Regions from separate parts of the Shewanella sp. ECSMB14102 genome, predicted to be linked through region 1. Evidence: predicted binding sites of a transcription regulator. Region 1 holds the regulator's gene; the other holds the start of a gene.
The links. The regulator LexA, encoded in region 1, represses DNA repair genes until DNA is damaged. The targets are predictions, from matches to a motif close to TACTGTATNNNNATACAGTA.
Positions count from the first base shown of each region.

Region 2: dinB (DNA polymerase IV) is a predicted target of LexA. The motif match lies at 1,847-1,866, and genes of this name have one in related genera.

Region 1 is NZ_JWGX01000044.1:36,521-40,956, reverse strand. Features, by position in the region: gene plsB (glycerol-3-phosphate 1-O-acyltransferase PlsB) at 1-2,287, opposite strand, end outside; gene lexA (transcriptional repressor LexA) at 2,550-3,170, shown strand; gene RC73_RS14560 (cell division inhibitor SulA) at 3,167-3,658, shown strand; partial or broken gene coxB (cytochrome c oxidase subunit II) at 4,129-4,436, shown strand, end outside.
Region 2 is NZ_JWGX01000011.1:20,330-24,765, reverse strand. Features, by position in the region: gene RC73_RS05010 (DMT family transporter) at 1-468, shown strand, start outside; gene dinB (DNA polymerase IV) at 720-1,796, opposite strand; gene RC73_RS05000 (methyl-accepting chemotaxis protein) at 1,951-3,957, opposite strand; gene bfr (bacterioferritin) at 4,205-4,436, opposite strand, start outside.

The DNA.
Region 1 (4,436 bases):
TGATACTCAAGATGCCGTAGAGTTTCTTGTCGTAAAATTCAGGGGCAGTAATCCCATGCAGCGCGCCAAGACGACTGGCCAACTTGTGGCTTTCGCGCTCCAAATCGCCACGCTCAATACCCGGGTGCGCGGCCAGCAAGTTAAAGATGATGGCGTAACGTTGAAGGGTTTCGCTCATGGTTTCGGCCAGCAACGCCAGCGGATTGATCCCGGCTTCCAGCACTCGGAAGCCATTGACTTCTTCGGCCACCAAACCTTTGGCAATGAAACGATCCAGCAGTTGATCGGCATAGGCTCTGACATCGGCCTTACCCATAAACAGCTCGGCCTGCAGCAAAGGATAGAAATCCTCAAGCACCGCTTGCATCCGAGATCGGCAGCACTGCTCTTGACGCACCAGGCAGCTGGCCAGCAAAGAAGGCACCATAAATAGGTGAATGATGTTGTTGCGATAGTAAGTCATGGTTACCGCAATCGACTCGTCGATTGAGATGATATCGCCCAGTTCATCTTCCTGAACCGTAAACTTATTCAGCTCCAGACCTTGTTGCAGCAATTGCTTACCGTCACCTTCGGCCACCGAGATGTACTGGGTGTAAGGCACTTCCTTGAGCAGATCCAAATACAAGTCCAACTGACGTTCCAACTGGTTTCGTTCCAGCGCATTCTGCTCTGAGGACAATAGTACCAAGCTGGTGAGGGTCACTGCGCTGGCAGCAGCAGCATCGTTGATATGAGTCATGACCCGATTGGCCAGAGTATTGACAGCCGGAGTCAACCAGCTGGGTTTCTGCTCGGGATCGGCTGCCACCTCTTCGCGCCAGTTAGGTGCCGCCTCACTGAGGAAATTCTGCAGCGTCACGGGCTCACCAAAGTTTACATAACCCTGACCAAAATTACCCAACTTACGCAAGGCGCCAACCACTTGCCAGACAGATTCTTTTTGCTTCTTCTTGCCGCTGAGTTCTTTGTGATAAGTGGCCACTTCCATAACGTGGTCATAGCCCAGGTACACAGGCACCAAAGTCACTGGTCGCTCAATACCCCGCAACACAGAGTTGACCGTCATCGCCAGCATCCCAGTCTTGGGCGACAACAACCGCCCGGTACGGGAGCGGCCACCTTCGGTGAAGTACTCAACCGAATAGCCTTTGGCAAACAGCTGATCCAGATACTCACGGAACACTGCAGTATAGAGTTTATTACCGTTGAAACTGCGGCGGATAAAGAAGGCACCACCACGGCGGAATATAGGCCCGGCAGGCCAGAAGTTCAGGTTGATACCGGCGGCGATATGAGGCGGAACCATACCCTGAAAATAGAGAATATAGGAGAGCAGCAAATAATCCATATGACTGCGATGGCAAGGTACATAAACTATCTCATGTCCATCATGATGCAGCTGGCGTATCTGCTCGGCGCCCTTGATGTTGATCCCCTTGTAGAGCTTGTTCCATAACCAGGTGAGGATCCGCTGGGCAATACGCACCAGGCTGTCTGAATAGTGGGCAGCAATCTCATCGAGATATTCCTCCGCCATTTCCCTGGCCCTGGCCTCGGGGATCTTCTTGGCTGCGGCTTCCTCTTTTATAGCCTTTTTAAGGGTTTCTGAACGCAACAGTTCATTAAACAGCGCTTGACGGTTGGGCAGTAATGGCCCGGTCATCACCTTACGCTGACGGCGGAAATGTACCCTGGCCACTCGCGCCAACTTATGGGCAATAGCTTTATCGGTTCCATGTTCATCGGCCATCAGCCGCAGCGAGACCGCATTGGAAAACTGCACAAAGTTGTCTCGCCCCAGGAACAAGATCATTAGAAACTTGCGCAACCAAGTGGGGTTTTCCCGCTCAAATACGGCGGCGCGCATGCTGTCATCTTCCTTACCCGGAGTTCGGCCCCAATAGAGACTCACCGGCACCAATTGAATATCCAGTTGTGGATTGGTCTGATGCAAATGAAGCAAAGAGGTGAAACAGCTGAGAAAAGGTTTATTGCCCTTGCGCTTGCCGAACAGGGGCTTTGCACCTTCCAGGCAGACGACTCTGGGAACGGTAATATCATCAACCTTGAGCGTCTCATAAGGGCAAGGCAAACCAAACTTACGGGTGACTTCCGCCAACGCCGCGATATCACTGACAGACTCCGTCTTCATCACGTAGGCCATCGGCTTGGCGAGATCCAGGTTCAAATCGGCGAAAGGATCCTGAGGCACCACAGTGGTATGCACCAGCTTGCTTTGGAGCCAGCGAAGTGATTTAAACCAGAATGAATCTTGTTTGGACATGTTTTTCAGTGTCTGAGCCACAATCAATAGCCCAATAGAATACCAGAACTTCCTGAATCTTAGCTAGGGAAGGTGCGAACCGGTCCCGGCAGCTCCTCTGGCAAATTCCTTGAACTCCACATAATTCGTAAGCCTGACTGTCCAAATCTGCCACAGGTTAAAACATTTACCCTCCCCTAAACGTTTCAATTTTGGTTAATACTTGCGCTGATCAAAATACTGTATATACTGACAGGTACTGTATGAAAAAACAGGAATCACCATGAGACCACTGACACCGCGCCAGGCACAGATTCTGGAATTGATTAAACGCAATATAGCCGACACCGGCATGCCGCCAACCCGGGCTGAAATTGCTACCCGGTTAGGCTTCAAGAGTGCCAATGCCGCAGAGGAACACCTCAAGGCACTGGCAAAGAAAGGCTGTATTGAGATCATGCCAGGCACCTCTCGTGGTATTCGCTTGTCACATGATGAACAAGCGGAGTCAGAAGCAGGTCTGCCCTTAATAGGCCAGGTCGCTGCCGGGGAACCCATACTGGCACAGGAGCATGTTGAGCAGTATTACCAGGTCGACCCTGGCATGTTCCATCCCTGCGCCGACTTCCTACTGCGGGTACGCGGCGACAGCATGAAGAACATAGGCATTCTCGAAGGTGATCTCCTGGCGGTTCACAAGGTACAAGAAGCCCGTAACGGTCAAGTCGTGGTGGCCAGGGTTGAAGACGATGTAACAGTGAAGCGTTTTGAAAAGAAAGGTAATGTGGTTTATCTACATGCCGAGAACGAGGCTTACTCCCCAATCAAAGTCGACCTGACTTTCCAGCCATTGACCATTGAAGGACTGGCGGTAGGCATAATACGCAATGGAGACTGGCTATGAGCATAATGACGGGCAACGCCCCAAGACACCCAGGCCTGTGGACAGACACCAGTATTGCCGGCAATCAGCCTTGGCAACATACCGGCATCTCCAGCTTGGCCAGCCATAGCCAGGGACGTCAGGAATTATTACGCCTCTGCCCTCAATTGGCGCAATTGAGTCAACAGGGACGCTGGATAGTCTTGATTAACGCCCCTGCCAACATAGGTTACAAGGAAACCTTAGCAAGGGCCGGTGTCAGAATGGATAGAGTTCTCTTGGTGCGCACCAAGGATGAAATCGAAGCCCTGTGGGCAACGGAAAGAGCCTTGACCAACGGCACCTCCAGTGCAGTGATCAGTTGGATAAACAGCCTGGATGCCCGTGATAACCGTCGATTGCAGCTGGTTGCCCGTAACGCCAGAGCCATGGGAATAGTGCTGGAAACAGGACGGCAGGCGAAAGAGATGGATAACCGCCTCAACGAACTTACCCGCTCCATCCATTAATTGTATGAATAAAGGCCATTCCTGGGATGGCCTTTATTCTGTGCCTTTTGGGTGCATTACCTTTCCTTGTAAATCGACGCAAAGCCGCGCTGGTCAGCCCCTCACGCAGAATTCACCTCTAGATTAACAGACGCTTTTCTTTCATACAGTTAGAAAATATCGTGATCTTGATCAATATTTAATCTACAAGTAATGTAAGAACAACGATTGTGTTATCTCCATGCAATTCGTCGTAGGTTGAACGTCCCATTTCGCTTTATAGCGAGTAAGGCCGTCGCCGGAAATGCTGAGTATATTCAGCGGTAAGTGCAACAGTGGTTACCACCTGTATACCTAGATCTAAGTGAAACCGCCGCCGCACTTTGAAGTCATCGTTGCTTTTTTGGGAACTGAAGAGTTTGCATAGAGCAAAGACTTACTGTGTGACTCTTCTTTGTAGTTGCGAATGCAATTGACAGAGGAGATGTCTTGTGAAGCAATGGCTGTGTGTTTTGCTGACCTTGTTGTGCGTCAGCTTGTTGTCTCCAGGTGCTCAGGCAGATATGCCCTTGAATATGACTCAAGGGGTAACTGAGATCAGTGGCAAGGTGTATCACCTGCACATGATCATTCTTTATATCTGCTGCGCCATAGGTTTGGTCGTATTCGGCGTGATGATCTACGCCATGATCAACCATAGAAAATCCAAAGGGGCAGTCGCGTCCCAATTCCATGAAAGTACCAAGGTAGAAATTGCCTGGACGCTTATCCCCTTCTTAATCCTTATCCTGATGGCAAT
Region 2 (4,436 bases), on a different contig from region 1:
AATCTGTTATCGATGGACTTTGAAAACCCCTTCGGTATTCTGCTGGCACTCTCCAGTACCCTGCTATGGTGCCTATATTGGATCATCAACACCAAAGACAAGGGCGATGCCATTGTCAGCCTATTGCTGAGTTTTTTGGTGAGTCTACCGCTGATAACCATCACCCTGCTGACAACAGAAAGTCTGCCCTCTTTGCATTGGCAAGCGCTGGGAGCCGGTGTCTATGTGGGGCTATTTGAAATGGGCGTCACCTTTGTGCTCTGGCTAATGGCACTGAGAACCACAGAGCGGGCAGCCAGCATCACCAATCTGGTGTTTCTGACGCCACTCATGTCCATGGTGTTTATTGCGCTGATATTGAAAGAAGCCATCACTCTGGCGACTCTGGTCGGTATGGGACTTATCCTGTCAGCCCTCTTGATACAGAAACTGCTGAAACCCAAGGCACCGAAAATGAAGGTAGTGTGATACGCCATATTAAGCCATTATTTAAGGGCAATGAAGATTCTCGGCCTTATCTGTGCAACTCGTCTAATGTTGGAAATTGATGATGGCCCTATGATGATGGCCCAATACCCAGGAACCGCCTCATACAGTAAGCGTCGGGTAAACTGGCACATAAAGGTAATGCCGTAGAAGGAGCTTTTTAGCCTCACAATTCCGTTACCCCAAGAACCGATAGCCGAATGCATTTCTGTAAACTAATCCAAACTGTCAATTTAGAAAGCCAAATCCAACTGCTGTAGAGTTTCCTCTGCCGATGAGTGGCTGTCATCCTGGCTAACCAGGCCGACAGCGACACCCAGCAGGCGGATACCACGGCCGTTGGCTCTTTGCAATGCCTGGGTCAGCAAGTCATCCAGCAGACGCACAGATAACTCTCTCGAGCGGGTTTCTATAGTGGTCTGTTTAAAGTCACTGAACTTGAGTTTGACCACCAGCTTTTGAATTTGCCTGTCTTTGGCTCCGCGCTCCAAACGGCGGGCCAACTCCTGCACCAACTGTGGCATCACCTGACGACACTGAGCCAGGGTATGGATATCCTCTGCCAGCGTGGTCTCTACCCCGACCGATTTACGCTCTCGGTTAATGGTCAACTCCCGTTCGTCTATCCCCTGAGCCCTTTCATAAAGCAAGGTACCAAACTTTCCAAACCTCTGTTGCAATATGGCCAGCGGCACCTTTTGCACATCCGCGCAGGTATGCAGCCCCATATCGGCCAGTTTCTGGGCGGTGACCTTACCGACACCGGGGATCTTGATAAGCGGCAGTTTTTTTACAAACTCAGGCAGCGCCTGTGGCGTGACCACATACTGGCCGTTGGGCTTATTGAGATCTGAGGCCACCTTGGCGAGAAACTTGACCGGAGCGATACCCGCAGAAGCCGTAAGGCCTGTTTCCGCCAGGATATCGGCGCGAATAGCCTCGGCAATTAGGGTGGCCGAACCTTGGTATAACGAGCTATCGGATACATCCAGATAGGCTTCATCCAGCGACAGAGGTTCAATCAGTGAGGTATAGCGGGCGAAGATGGCCCGGATCTCTGCCGAGACTTCCTTATAGACAGACATGCGCCCGGGGATCAGCAGCAGATCCGGGCAAAGCTTTAACGCATAGGCCGAGGCCATGGCAGAACGAACGCCAAATTTACGCGCCTCATAATTACAAGTGCTTATCACCCCGCGTCTGTCACTACTGCCGCCTACGGCCAAAGGTCGGCCACGATATTCTGGAAAATCACGCATCTCCACCGCGGCAAAATAGCAGTCCATGTCGATATGTATGATCTTTCTCAAGCTTGCTTTCCGGATCTCAAAGGGCTCGGTCGAGCCGGATATAAACAGAGTACTGTATATAAACACAGTTAACAAGCTGGGATAACGTAAAGGTATTTCAATCGGGAGCAAAAAAGGAGAGCCTGGGCTCTCCTTTATGGATTTGAAGCTCGTCTTAATCGATGCGGAACTGACCTATGTTACGCCCCAGAGCCGTGGCCAACTGTTGGAATGCCCGCATCTTTTGTGACAATTCTTCGCTGGCGCTCAGAGATTCATCGGAGCGGCCACGAACATTTTCAATGTTGCAGGCCACTTCTTCGGCCACCACAGCCTGCTGGCCTATCGCCGCGGTGATCTCCATGGTTTGCAACTGGATGGCATCCACTGCCGCGGTGATTTCTGTCAATGCTCGCTCAACCTCCAGTGTCAGGCTTTGGCCCTGGTTGGCCTCCCTGACTCCGGCTTCCATCACCTGTTCGGCTTGCTGTGCCTGTTGCTGCAGAGTCTGGATAATGCCCTGAATATTGGTAGTCGAGTCCTGGGTGCGGGATGCCAGGGTGCGCACCTCATCGGCAACAACCGCAAAGCCCCTTCCCTGCTCCCCGGCGCGGGCCGCTTCAATGGCAGCATTGAGTGCCAGCAGATTGGTTTGCTCGGCAATGGCGCGGATCACACTGAGCACCTCGCCTATCTCCTCTGAGCTGCTTCTGAGCGCCCGAATAACCCCGGCGGCTTGGTTAACCTGTGTGGAAAGTGAGTGCATTCCCTGACTGGCCTGCTGCACCACATCTGCGCCGTTTCTTGACTGCAACAGTGCCGTCTCGGCAAACTCGGCGGCTCGTTGGGCGCTGGTCGCCATCTCCTGGCTTGTGTGGGCCATTTCGGTAGCGGCTGTGGCCACTGAGGCTATTTCCTGTTTCTGGGCGCTGACAGAGGCCAGTGCGTTGTCACACACTTCAGCCGCGGCGGCAACCCCATTATCCACCCGACCACTGAGCTCACGGGTTTCCAGCAACAGACTCTGCACCTTGGCGGCAAAACGGTTGAATGCTGCGCCAAGACGCCCAAGTTCATCGGTGCGGTTGATTTCAATGCGGCGTGACAAGTCGCCCTCACCCTGGGCGATATCTTCCATGGTGTGCAGCAGGCTATTGAGATTACGCCGAAAAGGCAGCATCATCAGGAAAACGGTTAACGCCACCAGTAAAATAATCCCCACTGAGACCAGGCTGGTTTGCCAAAGGCTTTGCTTCACAGGAGCCTGAAACACTTCATTAGGCAACATAAACCCCAAATACCAGCGCACCTTGGGATAATCACCGCGAATGGCAATATAGCTCACTCGCTGCAATTCTCCCTGATAAGTGACTTCGGCAATACCGGCATCCCGGGTTTGCATTTCACGTTTCAGTTCACTAAAGCCCTGATTGTCACCGCTGAGATTGTCAATAACGGCCGCATCAGAGCCGGCGGGGAACGCTTGATTAAAACCCGGGAAGTACACCAGTTTTCCCTGCTCCGTCATCAAAAATGCCTGGCCTTCGCCCCGATATTTGATTGGCGCCAGCAGGTTTTTACCTATGGTATCGATGAGAATATCCATACCGCCTATGCCTATCAGGCGACCATTGGCATCCTTGACTACTGTCTTGACTGTGGCCGAGATTGAGCCGTCGTTGGCATCCACAGCCGGGTCGCCGACAAACAAACCATTTTTGTCTATCGCCTCCTGCCACCAGGGACGTTTGTTGGTGTAGTAGTCGGGATCGCCATCGTAACGGCCATTGAGATCAAAGTACTCGAAGGTATTGGCCGAGCCGAAGAACACCGACTTGATCTCCTTGTCCTGCTCGGAGAAAAAGTGAAAGTAATCCACCAGCTGTTGATAGCCGGGATCGAGACTGAGATCTGAGCCACGGCTATGGTATGTGGCAAACCAGTTATTGATGGCAGGGTTAGCAAAGACAGAGTGAATAATCTGCCCCTTGGCGTAGAAGTAGTTGCCGATTTCATTGGCCTTGAGGGTGATCAGCGCCGATATATCCTGATCTATACGGGCACGGGTATCTTCACTACTGCTCTTAACCATCACAGCCGCCACGATAGACAACAACAGCGCCAGGGCACCGGCGATAGCTAATACAAGTTGCAAACTGAGGGAACGTCTTATCTGCTCCATTGCGAGTCCTATTTGTTATATTTTTATTTAAGGAAACCTGCAATGTATCAGAATCTGTTAACAAATTTGACTATAAAATGGCAAGAAACAATATAATTTTCTATGTAAACAATCCACTGCACCAAACCGAAGTAATTCAGTGCCTTATTGCCCAACTTAAGTGCATTCAATTTAATTCAGGTTCAATGCAACATCAGATAGCAAAAGAGCCGCAATAGCGGCTCTTGTCGTAGTGGCTTTGATACCGTTACATCTTGGACTGGATGTAATTCTGTAGCCCAACCTTGCCAATAAGGCCCAGCTGTTTCTCCAGCCAATACATGTGGTCGTCTTCGGTTTCTTCCAGTAATAGCTCCAATAACTCCCGGCTCTGATAGTCCTTGAGTTGCTCACACAAGGTAATGGCTTCTCTCAGGTTGGCAGCAACCTTGTATTCATATTGCAAGTCGTTGTGGAGCATCTCCTGCACATTCTTGCCT